DNA from 3 places in the Sphingobium sp. SJ10-10 genome. Region 2 is predicted to be linked to each of the others. Evidence: riboswitches for the same ligand, from Rfam matches in the RefSeq annotation. Region 2 holds a riboswitch; each other region holds the start of a gene.

The links. A riboswitch is a leader RNA that binds a small molecule or an ion and turns the genes downstream of it on or off. The one in region 2 is predicted to bind cobalamin.
Region 1: linked by a shared signal. The riboswitch ahead of VVT58_RS16715 (HoxN/HupN/NixA family nickel/cobalt transporter) and the one ahead of VVT58_RS09585 (TonB-dependent receptor domain-containing protein) in region 2 are both predicted to bind cobalamin.
Region 3: linked by a shared signal. The riboswitch ahead of VVT58_RS16740 (cobalamin biosynthesis protein CobG) and the one ahead of VVT58_RS09585 (TonB-dependent receptor domain-containing protein) in region 2 are both predicted to bind cobalamin.

The regions. Positions count from the first base shown of each region.
Region 1 is NZ_CP158133.1:216,325-221,986, reverse strand. Features, by position in the region: gene cobN (cobaltochelatase subunit CobN) at 1-335, opposite strand, end outside; gene cobW (cobalamin biosynthesis protein CobW) at 335-1,390, opposite strand; gene VVT58_RS16715 (HoxN/HupN/NixA family nickel/cobalt transporter) at 1,387-2,472, opposite strand; cobalamin riboswitch at 2,626-2,854, opposite strand; gene VVT58_RS16710 (hypothetical protein) at 2,990-3,232, opposite strand; gene VVT58_RS16705 (formylglycine-generating enzyme family protein) at 3,255-4,178, opposite strand; gene VVT58_RS16700 (TonB-dependent receptor) at 4,305-5,662, opposite strand, start outside.
Region 2 is NZ_CP158132.1:1,974,049-1,979,710, forward strand. Features, by position in the region: gene VVT58_RS09580 (ABC transporter substrate-binding protein) at 1-294, shown strand, start outside; gene VVT58_RS09585 (TonB-dependent receptor domain-containing protein) at 337-2,181, opposite strand; cobalamin riboswitch at 2,353-2,567, opposite strand; gene VVT58_RS09590 (threonine/serine dehydratase) at 2,649-3,632, shown strand; gene VVT58_RS09595 (molybdenum cofactor guanylyltransferase) at 3,632-4,168, shown strand; gene cobA (uroporphyrinogen-III C-methyltransferase) at 4,261-5,043, opposite strand; gene VVT58_RS09605 (molybdopterin-dependent oxidoreductase) at 5,030-5,662, opposite strand, start outside.
Region 3 is NZ_CP158133.1:225,048-230,709, forward strand. Features, by position in the region: gene cobN (cobaltochelatase subunit CobN) at 1-321, shown strand, start outside; gene cobO (cob(I)yrinic acid a,c-diamide adenosyltransferase) at 324-929, shown strand; gene bluB (5,6-dimethylbenzimidazole synthase) at 947-1,555, shown strand; cobalamin riboswitch at 1,648-1,875, shown strand; gene VVT58_RS16740 (cobalamin biosynthesis protein CobG) at 2,049-3,113, shown strand; gene VVT58_RS16745 (precorrin-8X methylmutase) at 3,113-3,742, shown strand; gene cobI (precorrin-2 C(20)-methyltransferase) at 3,739-4,458, shown strand; gene cobJ (precorrin-3B C(17)-methyltransferase) at 4,455-5,204, shown strand; gene VVT58_RS16760 (cobalt-precorrin-6A reductase) at 5,180-5,662, opposite strand, start outside.

The DNA of each region.
Region 1 (5,662 bases), on a different replicon from region 2:
GCAAAGGCTATGCCTTTTTCGCGGGCTATATTGGTAATTTCATCAATACCATAGGGCCAATAGCTCTTACCGCCCAGCAGGATTACGCAGACGAATTTGGCGTGGGCGATCACCTTTTCGACATAGAGATCGACGGAATAAGGATGTTTGAGCTGGAGGAGATTGGCGAGGCGGATTGTTGGGCCTGCCTCACCCAAGGCTGCGGCGGCGCTGGCGAAGCAAGCGAGTTCGCTGTCCGCCACGGTCAGCAGCACGATGTCGCCCGGCGACTGGCCAAGGTCGATCGCTTCGTCGCCGTTGGAGACGGTGCCGGGCGTGGCGGTCAGCAGGTGCATCAGGCGGGGACCGTCTGCACCTTGAGGGCGGCCTTGATAGCGGTGCGATCCAGGCCCGTCTGGCCGATCACGACAAGGCGGGAGGAGCGTTGCTCGCTTGGCTGCCATTGGCGGTCGTAATGATGCTGGATGCGTGGACCGACGGCCTGGACGACCAGGCGAGCGGGGCGGCCTGCGATGGCGAGGAAACCCTTCACCCGCAACAGGTCGTGGGTGGCGATGGCGTCCGCGAGCGCCGCCAGCAACGGTTCGGGCGTGCCCAGTTCGCCAAGGTCGAGGATGAAGCTCTCGAAATCATCATGATCATGCTCCTCCTCATTGTCGTGATGGGATGGGCGGGCATCGATCTGATCTTCCACGCCTGAGTCCAGGCCGAGCAGGACAGCGGGATCGATTTCGCCCTTTGACGTGCGGATGATGCTGACGCCGGGACGGGTTTCCCGGGCCAAATCCCGTTCCAGACCCGCCAGTGTGGCGGCATCGACCAGGTCGGTCTTGTTGAGCAGGACGAGGTCGGCGCAGGCAAGCTGATCCTCGAACAATTCCTCGATCGGGCTGTCATGATCAAGCGTCGGATCGGCTGCGCGGGCGGCGGCAAGCGCGACCTCGTCATGGGCGAAGCGGCCTGCCGCCAATGCATCGGCGTCGATCAGCGTGATTACCCCATCCACTGTGGCGCGGGTGCGGATGTCGGGCCATTGGAAGGCCTTCACCAACGGCTTGGGCAATGCAAGGCCGGAGGTTTCGATGATGATGTGATCGGGGGGCGTCGGGCGGTCGAGCAGCTTTTGCATGGTCGGCAGGAAATCGTCCGCGACGGTGCAGCAGATGCAACCGTTCGCCAGTTCGATGATATCCTCGTCCGGGCAGGCTTCGTCGCCGCAGCCCTGAACCAGCGCGCCGTCGACGCCGACATCTCCGAACTCGTTGATGATGAGGGCAAGACGGCGGCCACCTGCATTTTCGATCAAGTGGCGGATCAGCGTCGTCTTGCCCGCGCCGAGGAAGCCGGTGATGACAGTGGCCGGAATTTTTGGGGCGGGAACCTTTTTCATGCGGGATTTCCTTGCGGTTCGAGAGTGACTTCGATCTCGTCGAAGCGTTTCCAGCGGTAGATGGCCCAGCTCGCCAGCCAGCAGGCAGCGAACAGGCCGATGATGAAGAAACCCAGGCTGTTGAAATGTTCGCCAAGGTCGGCGGCAAGGGTCCAGATGCCGCCGGTCAGGCCCAGCTTGTCGCCCAGCAGCGCCGCAGCCTCGATCCCGCCGATGAGCAGCGCGACCAGGGCGGACACCAGCGTGATGGTGATGTTGTAATAGAGTTTGCGGATCGGCTTCACGAAAGCCCATTGATAGGCGCCCATCATCAGCGCGCCGTCCGCCGTGTCGATCAGCGCCATGCCCACCGCGAAGAGCAGGGGGAAAATGAGGACGGTCGATATCGAAAGGCCGCTCGCCGCCTGGCCAGCCGACAGGCCCAGGATCGCGACTTCGGTGGCAGTGTCGAAACCGAGTCCGAAGAGAAAGCCGAGCGGGGCCATATGCCAGCTCCGCGTTATCAGCCGGAAAAGCGGGCGAAAGATGCGGGCCAGAAAACCGCGTGAACCGAGCAGAATATCCATATCTTCATCGATATAGAGCCCACCGTTGCGAACATGATTGAAGGTTTTGAGAACCGATCTCAGGATGATCAGGTTCATTGCGGCGATGGTGAAAAGGAATGTCGCGGAGACGATTGTTGCAATGGTGCCGCCGATCGCGCCCGCCGCTTCGACGCGGCTCAGCGCATTGGCGGCGATGGCGATGGTGACGGCGGCGATCAGGACGATGCCGCTATGGCCGATGGCGAACCAGAAGCCGACGGTCAGCGGGCGCTGGCCGTCCTGCATCAATTTACGGGTCACATTGTCGATGGCGGCGATATGGTCGGCATCGACGGCATGGCGCAGGCCCAGGCTCCAGGCCAGCAGCGCGGTCCCCAGCATGACCGTATCGCCCGCGAAGATCGTGAAGGCCCAGGCCCATGCGGCCAGATTGGCGGCGATCAGCGCGGCGAACATGGCCGTGGCACGGCGGCGGAGCAGGCCGGCCGATTCCATTGGGCTGGAACGGGCCAGGGCATTCAAAACAGGTCTCATCAGGGCGATCCCCCGTCGGCGTCAGCGAAACCGGACGGGACCTGCCTTCATGCCGGACGGACGCGCTTGCGCCCGGCATGCGGACAGCAGCTCCCGCTGCGTAAAGCGTCGCTCAGACGGAGTACCGTGCCGCGGCCATCCCCTGGGCCAAGGCAAGAGCGACCAGACGCAGGCAGGTTTCCTGGCTCACGGGTCTTGGCTCGACGCATGGCCTTCCCAGGCCTCGCAGGATTTAGCGTCCGGCCCAGTGGCTGATTCTCCGGCGGTCCGAAGAATCGATATGCGTCTCGCTCACCGCTTACAGTTGCAGGGACAGCCGCGGATTCATCACCGCATTCCCTATTAAGCCCCTTGGGAGGGCACCGGCGCGATCAGTGAAAGCTGGCCGAGGCTGGCTTTCGCCGGACTGCATAGAGGCTGGCGCGGAGAATTGGAAGGGGGCGGCGCGTTCGGCTTGCGCTGGTGAAGGCGCTGGGCGGGCCTGCCTAATTGGGCGCGCCGTGCGATAAGTATCGGTTCAATGCATCTCTGTCTTTAGCCGTTCGACCAGCTTTTCGATCTCCCAGGGTTCCAGCACCCAGGTTCGCGTCTTGCGACCCTCGCGGTGGACGGGCTGGGTCAGCAATATGCGCGCCTGTTCCTTCGCATGGGGCTTGAAGATCGCGAAATGCTGGGCGCAATCGCGGATCGTGCCGATGAGCGGTGCCTTGCCGTCAAGGTCGATCATGGTGGCGGGCTGGTCCCAGGGGATATTGAGCATGACGTCTTCCCGTTATTGAAATTCAGCGGCCCGGTTCGCGGATGATGCAGCGAAACCCGATATGGCTGGTGGAACTGTCCACCGCCTGCGGGTGGCGGGCGGCGGGGCGGTAGCGCTGGCAATAGCTTGGCGCGCAGAGATGGGAACCGCCCTTCAGCACTTTTCTTGGGATCGGCACATGCGGACTGACGGGATCAAGGCTTTCCCGCCTCGTGCCGCCGCGTGGGTTGGATGGGACGCAGCAGCTTCCCTTCGCCTTGCGCTCGACCCTGGGCTGGGCATACCAATCGGTCGTCCATTCCCAGACATTGCCGATCATGTCGAACAGGCCATAGCCATTGGGCGCATAGGTTCGCACCGGCGAGGTTCGCTCATAACCATCCTCCAGCAGATTGCTGTAGGGGAACATGCCCTGCCAATAATTGGCGAGCATGGCTCCCTTGGGCGCTAGTTCATCGCCCCAGGCATAGTCCGCGCCATCAAGCCCGCCGCGCGCCGCAAACTCCCACTCCGCTTCGGTCGGTAGCGCCTTGCCCGCCCATTTGGCATAGGCCTCCGCATCCTGAAACACGACATGGACCACCGGATGGTTCCAAAGCTCGTCCAGATGGCTGTCGGGGCCATGGGGATGGCGCCAGTCCGTGCCGAAGCTGAAATGCCACCATTGGCTGAAATCGCTGAGGTCGACGGGCGTCGCCGTGCGCTGGAACAGCAGCGAACCGGCCCGCGCCATTTCTGGAGGCATGCCGGGATAATCTTTGGGGTCGGGCGCAATCTCAGCAAAAGTGCGGTAGCCGGTCGCCTCCACAAACTCCGCGAACTGGCGGTTGGTGACGGGCGTTTCGTCGATCCAGAAGCTGTCCACGCGGACTTGCCGCAACGGGGCTTCCTCTGGATAGAAGCGGTCGGAGCCCATGGTGAAGGCGCTGCCTTCGACGAAGCGCATCTCTTGCGCGATGGCATTCTCGGTCTCGATCACCGGGCGACCATAGCGACGGATCGGCCCGGTGTATTGCCCAAAAATAAGGACGCCGGAAGCGGTTTGGCTTCCGGCGTCCCGTGTGATTGGGCTTTAGAAGTCCTTGCGGACGGTCACGCCGATCTTGCGCGGGGTGCCGATATTATAGCCGAGCCGGCCCCGGCCGCCGCGCTCGCGGTCCAGCGAATAGAGCGCATTTTCGTCGAACAGATTGTTGACGTAGAGTGTGACCGACAGACCGCTGTCCCAGCTCACGCCCGTGGACAGATTGACCAGATTATAGGCGCCAAGCTTGTAGGAGCCGAAGTTGAACGCGCCGGTCCCATAAGCGCCGGTGGCCGGATCATAATAGATGGAATTGGTGAAGCTGCCCTTGCCCGGCTCCTGATCGTCCAGTTGGGTATAGCGGTCGCCCACATGCTGGTAGCTGGCGGTGAAGGACCAGTCGGTCTCCGCCGCGATCTCCATCGTATAGGTCGCTGCCGCCGCCATCTGGAACTTCGGCACGGTGGGCAGGCGGTTGCCCTTGCGGATGCCCGCGATGATCGCGCCGCCTCCGTCGGTGACGTTGCTGTCGATCTTCGAGTCGATATAGCTGCCGCTCAATGACAGATCGAGGTTCGGGGAGACGCGGGCGCTCAGTTCCGCTTCCAGACCCGCCGTATGCGCCTTCGGCACGTTGAAGAGGATGCGCGAGGAACAGCTTCCCGCATCCGCCGTGACCTGAAGATTCTTGATGTCGTTGTAGAAGGCCGCCGCGTTGAAGGTGATGCCGCTGCCCGACGCCTTCACCCCGGCTTCATAGTTCCACAGCGTTTCGTCCTCGAAGGTCGGACGGTTGCCATAGGTCGCCGCGTCCGGCCCGGTCGCGCCGCCATTGCAGAGCGGCAGGTTCAGCGGATCGTTGACGCCGCCCAGGCGGAAGCCCTTGGACGCCTGAACGTTGAAGGTCAGATCGCGATTGGCCTCATAGCTGGCGATGAAGCGGGGGGAGAAGCCGGTCGATCCGGTCTTGTCGCCCACGCGGTTGTCGCCATTGGGGAAGACGCCGCCGGTCTTGAAATCGCGCTCTTCCTTGAAGTCGTAATAGCGGCCGCCGGCTGTCAGCTTGAACTGGCCAAGCTTGTAGCTCGCCTCGCCAAAGGCGGCATATTGCTTGATGATATAGGGAATGTCGGCATTGTAGGGCGAGTTGAGCGGGAAGCCATTGGCCGCCCCTGCCGATGCGCCCGGTCCGAATGGCGCCGGCGCCGCGTCGATGAAGGCGTCATAGCCAGGAGTTGGCAGCCGTTGCTCATAGTTGCGGTCGACATGGCTGTAGAAACCACCGAACACCCATTGGAACGGCCCCGCGCCGGTCGAGGCGAGGCGCAATTCCTGCGTCCATTGCTTGAGCTTGGTCGTATCGCGCAAGTTCGATGGCAGATTGGCGATGGCGGGGTTGACGCCGA
Region 2 (5,662 bases):
ACGCTGGTCGATGACCTCATGAAGCGCGTAGGTCTCGTCAATCTGGCGGGAAAGCTGGGGAAGCCCGCTTTGTCGCAGCTTCCATTGGAAGAGATGCTCGCCGCCCGCCCGGACTGGCTGATCGTCGAAAGCGGCAGCGAGACGATCGTCGATCAGGGGACGGAAATGCTGCACCATCCGATCCTGCGCGCCATCCCGCGCATCCGCGTGCCGCAGGCATGGACGGTGTGCGGCGGCCCCGCTTATGTCGAGGCCGCGCGCTCTATCGTGACGCAGGTCAACGCTGCGCCCTGACACTGAAGGGGCAAGCGTCACGCCCGCCCCTCGCCTGTTCCATCAGAAGCGGACACGCACGCCGCCAAAGGCCGACCGGCCATAGGTGCCATAGCCATAAGCCGTGGCGTATCCTTCATCGAACAGATTGTCGATGCGGCCATAGACTTCCAGATGCTCATTGATCGGGAAGGACGCGCGAACGCCAACCAGCGCAAAGCCGTCGAGCTGGACACGCTGGTGCGTGCTCGAGTCAATATCGACGCTGTCATCCACCATCGTGATCGTTGCGCCGGTCGACAGGCCGAAAGGCCAGACATAGTCCGCCGACACACTGGCCGCATTGGGCGCCCGGCGCAGCAGACGCAGGCCTTCGTCCGGGCTGCCCGGCGAGCGATTGCGCGCATCGACATAGCTGTAGGATGCCGTAACGGTCAGCGCGTCGACCGGCTTCAGCGCGAAGGATGCTTCCACCCCCTTGGCGCGGGTGCGATCGAGATTGTTATAGCCGCCAAATGCTCCAAAGGCGCCGTCAAAGTCGATCTGGTCACGCGTGTCGCGGCGGAAGGCCGTGATGGAGAAGATAGCACGATCCCCGGCCAGCTTCTGGTCGAAGCCGATATCATAGCTCTTGGACCGCTCCGGGCGCAGCCCGCTATTGCCGACAAAGGGATCGTAAAGCTGATAGAGTGAGGGCGCCTTGAAACCCTCGCCATAGCTTGCGCGGATGTTGGTGCGGCCGCCATTGGGCGTGTAGTTCGCGTTGGCGCCAAAGGTCGTCGCGCCGCCGAACTGGCTATGATCGTCGCGGCGCACGCCACCCGTCAGCGTCAGACCCTCCACCGGCTTCACGACGGCGACGGCATAGACGCTGTCGATGTCGATCTTCGCGCGGTCATGCGAACCGAAGCCGACGAAATCATAATCCGGCCGCTCATGCTCATAGCCGAACACCAGCTTCACCTGTTCGACCGGCTGATAAACGCCTTCATATTCGAAACGCAGATTCGTGCCGGAATAGCCATAAGGGCCGAAAATGGAGGTGTAGTCGCGATCGTTGCGGGACCATGTCACCGCCGCGCGATTGGTCAGCTTGCCATCGAACAGCCTGAGGTTCAGGCCAGCATAGCCGACATATTGATCAAGCGTGCTGGTGGCGGTCCGGTCTATCGGGGGGAAGGAAAAGAGGTCCGTGTCGAGATCGGCATGGATGTAATAGCCGCGCAGGTCCAGGCTCAAGGCATCGCTGAAGTCGAGCTTCAGCTTGGCGTTGGCGGCGATATTTTCATAACCGTCCTTTTCCGCGTCGCCAGCCTCGGCGGAGATGCCGTCCGTGCGGAAATAGGCGACGCCAAGGCCGCCCGATGCGATGCCGCTGGTGCCCGAAACATCCGCCTTGGCATTCAGCGTATCGCTATAGCCATAATCGACCGACGCGTTGGCCGCGAATCCTTCGGCGGGCGTGCCGGTCATGATATTGACGACGCCGCCGATCGCCTGGCTGCCGTAGACCACCGAGTTGGAACCGCGCAGCACCTCGATCCGGCGGATGTTGCCGACCAGCAGATTGCCGAAATCATAGGCATCGCCAATGCTGCTGGGATCGTTGACCTTCACCCCGTCGATCAGCACCAGCGTCTGGGTCGTTTCCGCGCCGCGCAGCGAAATGCCGGTGACGCCGCCGACCGCATCGGCCCGGTTGAAGCGGACGCCGGGCGTGGTGGCGAGCAGGTCGGTGACGCTCACGCTCTGGCGGGTGCGGATGGTGTCGGCATCGATGACGGTGACGGCCTGGCCGACTTCGTCGCGGGGCTGCTCGATGCCCAGCGCGGTGACGATGATCTCATCCTCCGCGAGCGCGGGCGTGGCGGCGAGCAGAGCCGCAAGAGAGATGGTGGCTTTCAACATTATATCTGTTTCCCTGAGCGCCGCTGCGACTTCATGGCTCAGGGCATCCGCTCGCGCGGTCGGAACTGGGGGAAGTCGACGCCAATGCCCTCCCCCCGCACCGATGCGGCCCTGCGCCGCTTCGTCGCTCAGACGGAAAACACCGTGCCATGGCCAACCCCTGGGCCAGGGCAAGAGCGACCATGCGCCGGCAGGTCTCCTGGCTCGCGGGTCAATGCAGCGATGCACGCCTTCCCGGACTTGTCGTCCAGTGGCCGGTCGTTCGACCGAAATGCATCGCGCTCACCGCTTACAGTTGCAGGGACAGCCGCGGAATAAGACGGTTTCCCGTCCGCACCGCATTCCCGTTTTCAGCCCTTTCGGGCACCGGCGCGATCTTCTTTGCGTACGGGGTTTGCCCCGCCCGCGCCCCGCGCCATAAGGGAAAGCATCGGCCATGCCAAGAGGCGGCCACGGAAGGAGATTGCATGCCGTTCGCCATTAGCGCCGCCGATGTCGAGGACGCCGCGGGGGTCATCGCGCCGGCGGCGATCCGCACGCCGCTGCTGGAGAATGCGGTGCTGAACGAGCGCTGCGGGCGGCGGGTGCTGGTGAAGTTCGAGGGCACGCAGCACAGCGGTTCGTTCAAATTCCGTGGCGCCTATAACCGGCTGGCGCGATTGGACGCGGCGGAGCGCAAGGCGGGTGTCGTGGCCTGGTCGTCGGGCAATCATGCGCAGGGGGTGGCCTTTGCCGCGCGGCTGCTGGGGATCGCGGCGACGATCGTGATGCCCGCCGACGCGCCCGCCATCAAGACGGCCAATACGCGGGCGCTGGGCGGGGAAATCGTCCCCTATGACCGTTTCACCGAAAACCGGGAGGAGATCGCGACGGCGCTGGTGGCCCAGCGCGGCGCAGTGTTGGTGCCGTCCTTCGACGACCCCTTCATCATGGCGGGGCAAGGGACGATCGGGCTGGAGATAATGGAGCAGGCGGCCGAATTGGGCGCGGAGGTCGGGCAGATCCTCGTCAATTGCGGCGGGGGCGGCATGGTGTCGGGGATCGCGACGGCGGTGAAAGCGCGGCAGCCCGGCGTGGCGATCTATGCGGTCGAGCCGGAAGGGTTCGACGATACGGCGCGGTCGCTCGCCAGCGGAGTCCGGGAAAGCGTCTCGCCCGATGCACGGTCGATCTGCGATGCCTTGCTGTCACCCACACCGGGGGCTTTGACCTTTCCGATAAATCGGGCGTTGCTGTCCGGTGGCCTGGTGGTGAACGACGATCAGGTGCGGGAAGCGATGCGCTTCGCCTTTTCAGCGTTGAAGCTGGTGGTCGAACCGGGCGGCGCGGTCGCCCTGGCGGCGATGCTGGCGGGGCTGGCTCCGGCCGCGAAGGGCGCGAGCGTGGTGGTGATTTCGGGGAGCAATGTCGACCCGGACGCCTATGCCCGGATCATCTCGGGAGGGGCATGATGCGGTTGCTGGGAGCGGTTCTGGCCGGAGGGCGATCCAGCCGGTTCGGGAGCGACAAGGCGCTGGCGATGCTGGATGGGCGAACCCTGCTGGACCATGCGGCGGCGGCGCTAGGGCGCCATGTCGAGGCGGTCGTGATTTGCGGACGACAAGTGGACGGAATGATCGGGCTGCCGGATCGACCGGCGGCGGATATGGGGCCTTTGGGCGGACTGAACGCAGCGCTGCATCATGCGCTGGCGGAAGGCTATGACGCGGTGCTGACGACGGGGTGCGATGTTCCCGCCTATCCGGACGGGCTGGCGGAAGCGTTGATCGGTGAAGGTGCGGCGATCCTCAAAGGCCAGCAATTGGCGGGGTTCTGGCCTGTTTCATTAGCGGCCGAACTGGACACGCATCTGGCCGAGGACAACAACCGATCAATCTATGGCTGGCTGGAACGGATCGGCGCCCGGATCGTCGAGCGGCCGGAGTTTATATTGCCCAATATCAATCGGCCCGAGGATTTGGAGAAGTTGGAAAAGAGTAATCAATAGAATCGACAAAGCAGCGTGTTCCTGCGAGGGCAGGAACCCAGATCAGGTGTTCGAACTGGGCTCCTGCCTCCGCAGGAGCACATCGCTTCAGTTCAAACCGTCAGCGTAGCACTCACCGACATGTCCGCCGAAGCGTAAGTGCCCGCCACCGCCTCACCGATCATCAGCAAGGTCGGATCTTCATCGCTGATCGTCGCCACCAGGAAGGCCAGCGCCGACAGCTTCCCCCGGATCAGCCGTTCATTGGGCAGCGAGACGTTGACCGCCACCATCACCGGCGTTTCGGGATCACGCCCGGCGGCAATCAGCGAGCGGCTGATCTCGCCCGCAGCGGCGCGCCCCATATAGATGCCGAGCGTGCCGCCCGGACGCGCCAGCATTTCCCAGTCCAGCTTCAGCGGCTCGCCCGCCTTGAGATGCGCCGTCACCAGCGTCAACCCCCGCGCCACGCCCCGCAGGGTGAGAGAGGTATGGCCGCTCGCCGCCGCCGCGCTGGCCGTGGTGATGCCGGGGCAGATGCGGAAGGAAATGCCATCCGCCGCCAGATGCTCCATCTCCTCCGCCGAGCGGCCGAAGACCGAGGGGTCGCCGCCCTTGAGGCGCACGACGCGCTTGCCCGCCTTCGCCGCCGCCAGCAGCAGGTCGTTGATGCTCTCCTGCGCTTTCGAATGGCGGCCGGAGCGCTTGCCGACACTCACCCGCTCCACGCCCTCGGGGATCAGGTCCAGCACGCCCGGCCCCACCAGCGCATCGTAAAAGACGATCTCCGCCGCCGCGATCAGCTTTTCGGCCTTGCGGGTCAGCAAGTCCGGGTCGCCGGGACCTGCGCCGACCAGCCAGACCTCACCGGGGGCGATCAGTTCATTCGGCTGCATGGAGCGTCTCCTGCGTGGTTTGAGCAAGGATATTGGCGAGCGCGGGACGGCAAGACCCGCAATTGGTCCCGGCGCCGATCGCCTTGCCGATGGCGGGCACATCGACCAGTTGCTGTTCACGGATCGCCGCCATGATCTGGTAAAGGCCGATGTCGAAACAGACGCAGACGGTCGGCCCCTTGTCGGGCTGGTTGCCCGGCCCGCGCGCGGCAAGGACGGAGGCTCCCACCCCCTCGACTTCAAGCTGGCTGATGAGCCAGTCGCGCGAGGGCAGCAGGCCGGTGCGGGTGACGAACAGCACGCCCGCAAGGCGGCCTTCGCTGATGATGGCGATGCGGCGAGTGCCACGCGTCTGGTCGATGGCTTCGACGCGGTCGCCCTTGGGCAGACAGGCCTCAAGCCGCACAGGGTCGCCATTGCCAGCGATCTCGTACAGCGCGCCGCCCGGCACGGTGATGCGGGTGGACCAGAGACAAGGCAATTTGACGGGTTGATCGCCATGCAGGATCAGGAAGCCCTTCCACTCGGTCGCGACCTTCTCGACGCTGGCCGGGGTGGATTTGAAGCCGGGCTGGCCCGAATGCGGATCGACCAGCGGACGGGGCAGCAGGCCCGTGCG
Region 3 (5,662 bases), on a different replicon from region 2:
ATCGTGAGAGCGCGGGTCACCAACCCCAAATGGATCGCGGGCATGATGCGCCATGGTTACAAGGGCGCGTTCGAGATCGCCGCCTCGGTCGATTATCTCTTCGCCTTCGCCGCCACCACCCATGCGGTGAAGGATCATCATTTCGACGCCGTCCACGCCGCCTTCATTGAGGACGAGACGGTTCGCGCCTTCATGGCGGAGGCCAATCCGGCAGCCCTGCGCGAAACCGCCGCCCGCTTGTCCGAAGCGCTCGATCGCGCGCTTTGGAAACCCAGGTCGAACAGCGCCGCCATGCTCCTAACCCAACTCAAGGACGCCTAGAAATGATCGAACGCACCCCCGAACAACATGCCGAAAAGATGAAGAAGAAACAGGCCGCCCATGACAAGATCATGGCGACCAAGACCCAGGAAAAGGGTCTTCTCATCGTCCATACCGGCAAGGGCAAGGGCAAGACGACGGCAGCTCTGGGCATGGTCGTCCGCGCCATCGGCCATGGCAGGAAAGTGGGCGTCGTCCAGTTCGTGAAGGGCGCCATGACCACCGGAGAAAAAACGGTGTTCGATGCGTTTCCCGACCATGTCGAGTTCAAGTCCATGGGCGAAGGCTTCACCTGGAACACGCAGGACCGTACGCGGGACATTGCCCTTGCCCGTGAAGCATGGGATGAAGTCAGACGCATGATTGCCGACCCGGCCTATGATATGGTCCTTGCCGATGAGCTCAATATCGTCCTGCGCTACGACTATCTGCCGGTCGAAGAGGTGCTGGAAGCCGTGACCGCCAGAAGCGAAATGAAGCACGTCCTCATCACCGGCCGCAACGCGCCCGAAGCGCTGATCGAGGCGGCCGATCTCGTCACCGAAATGACCCTTGTCAAACATCCCTTCCGCAGCGGCGTGAAGGCTCAGCCAGGAATCGAATTCTGACACATACTGCCTTCGACATCGCCGCTTTCGAGGAATTGGTGCACCTGCGTCGCGATGTGCGCCATTTCCTGACCGATCCGCTGGATGAACATGAGGTCGAACGCCTCCTCGCCCTCGCCCACAGCGCGCCCTCGGTGGGGCTGTCGCAACCCTGGCGCTTCGTCCGGATCGCCACGCCCGCCTTGCGCGAAGATCTCGCCGTCCATATCGATGCCCAGATCATCAAGGCGGGCAAGATTTATGAAGGCGATGAAGACAGGCTGTACCGTAGCCTGAAACTGCACGGCCTGCGGGAGGCGCCGGTGCTGTTCGCCGTCTATTGCGACGAAGGCACTGAAACCGGCCATAAGCTGGGCGCTATCACCATGCCGGAAGCACGCCGCTATAGCTGCGTGATGGCGATTCACACTATCTGGCTGGCCGCCCGCACGCGCGGCATCGGCATGGGATGGATATCGATTCTGGATCGTCCCACGGTCGATGCGATGCTGGAGGTTCCGGAAAATTGGCGCTGCCTCGGCCTGCTGTGCCTCGGCTATCCGGTGAGCGAGGAAGCGACGCCGGAACTGGAACGGCGCGGCTGGGAGCATCGCACCGATTGGCATTCCGCGATCGTGACTCGCTGACTCCCCTACTGCCTGCGCAGGGGAGCAAATTCTCCCCACTTCCCTTTCCCCCACTCTGCGCGTATGAACCGCCTCCGGAGCGGGCATCCGTTCGCTCCATCGATCGCGTCGGTGCCCCGCAAGGGGCTTAAATGGGAACGCGGTGCGGGAGGAAACTCCCTAATCCGTGGCTGTCCCTGCAACTGTGAGCGGCGAGCAAGGCAAGGATCGGCCAACCCCCATCAACCGGGGACGGCCAGCCACTGGAGCAATCCGGGAAGGCCCCCTGCCAAGGCTATGACCCGCAAGCCAGGAGACCTGCCGAACGCAAAGGTCGCTCTAGCCATGACCCAGGGGATGGTCGCGGCTCGGTTCTCCGCACGAGCGACGGATAAGCGGCTGGGGAAGCATCCTCCAGTCGTCGTTGCGACGTGGGAGGTGAAATCCGGTGCCAGACGCGCAGAGCGCATCATCCGCCGCCATTCGCGGCTGGTGTCCCACGGCCTGGCGCCCGATGATGGCGGGCGACGGCCTGCTGGTGCGCGTCCGCCCTCCGCTCGGCCGCATGACGGTGGCCCAGGCTATCGGCCTCAGCGATGCCGCCCGCCGCCACGGCAACGGCCAGATCGACCTCACCAACCGCGCCGCGCTTCAGGTCCGGGGCGTGACGGAGCAAAGCCATCCCGCGCTGCTCGGGCAGCTTGTCGCGCTCGGCCTCACCGATCCTGATCCGACCCGCGAAGCGCGCCGCAATTTCCTGCTCGCTCCCGATTGGTCCGCCGGAGACGACACGCAAAACATCGCCCAAAATCTGCTTGCCCGTCTCGACGACCTGCCCGATCTTCCTCCCAAGATCGGCATTGCCATCGACACCGGCCCTGCTCCCTGCCTCACCCGCGTCCCCGCCGATTTCCGCTTCGAACGCAGTTCCCCTGGCGCCCTGCTGCTCCGCGCCGAAGGACACGCCTTCGGCACGCCCACCTCTGCGGAAACGGCCGTTCAGGATCTGATCGCGCTCACCCGCTGGTTCCTGGCAACGGACGGAGCCACCTCCGGCCGTATGGCGCGGCACAAAGCACCGCTGCTAGTACATCCCAAGGTCGCTCCCGCTGCGGCACGCCCGATTCCGCAGCTTCTCACCCAGGCTCCCGGTCCCTTTCACGGCATCCCCTTCGGTCGGCTCGACGCTGACAGCCTCACCGCTCTGGCCGGACAGCAAGGCGTTGTCGCGCTGCGCCTTACCCCATGGCGCGGCCTGATTCTCGAAGGCGGCACGACCAGCCCCGATCACGCCTTCACCGACCCGTTGCTCCGCATCGACGCATGTCCCGGCGCACCGGCCTGCCCGCAGGCCAGCGTAGCGACCCGCGGCCTCGCCACCCGGCTTGCACCCCTTGTCGACGGCTCGCTGCATGTTTCCGGCTGCGCCAAGGGCTGCGCGCGTCCAAGGCCTGCCGACATCGTCCTCACCGGCAATCGGGGCCGCTTCGACCTTTCCCGCAAGGCCCGCGCCGGATCGCCGCCCGACCAGGCCAGCCTTGCCCCCGACCAGATTCTCGCCCTCTTCGGAAGCCACTAATGCCCCATATCTACGAAACCGATGGCGCCGCCATCTACCGGCAATCCTTCCGCACCATCCGTGCCGAGGCCGATCTCGCTCGCTTCTCGACGGAGGAAGAACGCATCGCGGTCCGCATGATCCACGCGGCGGGGCTGGTCGGCCTGGCTTCCCACATCCGCTTTTCCCCTACTTTCGCCCGGACCGCCATCGCTGCGCTGGAGGCAGGGGCGGCGATCCTATGCGATGCGCGCATGGTGTCCGAAGGCGTCACCACAAGACGCTTGCCTGCCCAAAACCCGATCCTTTGCACGCTGAACGATCCACAAGTTCCAACGCTGGCGGCGCAAATGTCGAACACCCGCTCGGCGGCCGCGCTCGAACTCTGGCGCCCGCATCTGGAGGGGGCGCTGGTCGCGATCGGCAATGCCCCCACAGCGCTTTTCCATCTGCTCAATATGCTGGAAGACCCCGCCTGTCCCCGCCCCGCCGCGATCATCGGTTGCCCGGTCGGCTTCGTCGGCGCGGCGGAGTCCAAGGAAGCGCTCTGGCAGAGTCAGCCCGTCCCCTGCTGCATCGTGGAGGGCCGTCTGGGCGGCAGCGCCATCACGGTCGCGGCGATCAATGCGATAGCGAGTCCGGCAGAATGACCAACGGCATCATCCATGGCGTAGGCCTGGGCCCCGGCGCGCAGGACCTGATGAGCGTCCGCGCCGACCGCCTGATCCGCGAAGCCAGCCATGTCTCCTATTTCCGCAAAAGGGGAAAATCCGGCCATGCCCGCCGGATCGTGGAGGGCATGTTGCGTCCTGACGCCATCGAATATCCGATGGAATATCCGGTGACGACGGAAATCCCGCTGTCCGACCCGCGCTATAATGAAGTCCTGTCCGGCTTCTACGCCGATTGCACCGCCCATCTGGACCGGCTTTCCGCCACTGGCGAGGATGTGGTGGTCCTCTGCGAAGGCGATCCCTTTTTCTACGGCAGCTTCATGCACCTGCACAGCCGTCTCTCGGCGCCCGTAAAGATCGTCCCCGGCATCACCGGCATGTCCGGCGCCTGGACCGCCAGTGGCACGCCGATCAGTTGGGGCGACGATGTGACGACGGTGCTGATGGCTACCTTGCCTGAAGAGGAACTGGCCCGCCGTATCCGTGACACAAACGCGCTGGTCGTCATGAAGATCGGCCGCAACCTCCCCAAGCTCCGCCGCGCTGTCGAAGCGGCCGGCAAGCAGGACTGCGCCTGGCTGGTGGAATATGCGACCATGGCCGATCAGCGGATCACGCCTTTGGCGGAGGCAATCGATGTCACCGCCTATTTCTCGATCCTGCTGATCCACGGGCAGGGCCGCCGTCCATGACGGGCTGGATCGCCATAGCAGGCCTCGGCCCAGGAGCGGACGCGCTCATCACGCCGGAGGTATCGGATGCGCTGGCGGAGGCGAGCGACGTCATCGGCTATATCCCCTATGTCGCCCGCATTGCGGAACGTCCCGGCCTGACGCTCCATGCCACGGACAACCGCGTCGAACTGGATCGCGCCACCCACGCATTGACCCTCGCCGCGCAAGGGAAGCGGGTGGCGGTCGTGTCCTCCGGCGATCCCGGCGTCTTCGCCATGGCCTCCGCCCTGTTCGAGGCGCTCGAAGCGGGTCCGAAGGAATGGCGCATGCTCGACATCCGCGTCCTCCCCGGCATCACCGCCATGCTCGCCGCCGCCGCGAAGGCGGGTGCGCCGCTCGGCCATGATTTCTGCGCCATCAACCTGTCCGACAATCTCAAGCCCTGGCCGCTGATCGAGCGCCGCCTGCGCCTCGCTGTACAGGCCGATTTCGCCATGGCCTTCTACAATCCGCGCTCCAGGTCTCGCCCTGAAGGCTTCGGACGCGCATTGGATGTCTTGCGCGAGGAATGCTGCGAGGATCGCCTCATCCTGTTCGCCCGCGCCGTCTCGACACCGGAAGAGAGCCTGCATATCGTCCCCTTGAGCGGGGCCACTCCGGACATGGCCGACATGCGCACCATCGTCATCGTCGGGTCCAGCCGCACCCGCCTGATCGAGCGGCCCGGCCAGCCCATCCTCTACACTCCCCGCTCTGCCGCATGACCCAGCCATTCCAGCACCCCGGAGACCTCATGCGTCACCTGCGCGGCGGGACAGGGGGGGCGGTCGATCATCACGACCGGCAGTCCCAGCGACCGAGCCGCGATCAGCTTCGCTTGCGCGCCGCTGCCCCCCGCATTTTTCGAGATGATGATGTCGATGCCATGATCGCGCATCAACCTTATGTCTCCATCACTGGTGAAAGGGCCCCGGTCGACCACCAGACTATGGCGCGGCAGTCCCGGCGCAACGACCGGCATGTCGACGAAGCGCAACAGATAATGATGCTGCGGCTGTACGGCGAAAGCGTCGACATGCATTCGTCCCAACGCCAGCATCACATTCCGGGCGGACCCGTTCAGCGTCGCCACGGCTCCGGCAATGTCCGGCACATGCGTCCAGCGATCCCCCTCCGCCGCGACCCAGGACGGCCTGGTCAGCATGATATGCTCCACTCCGGC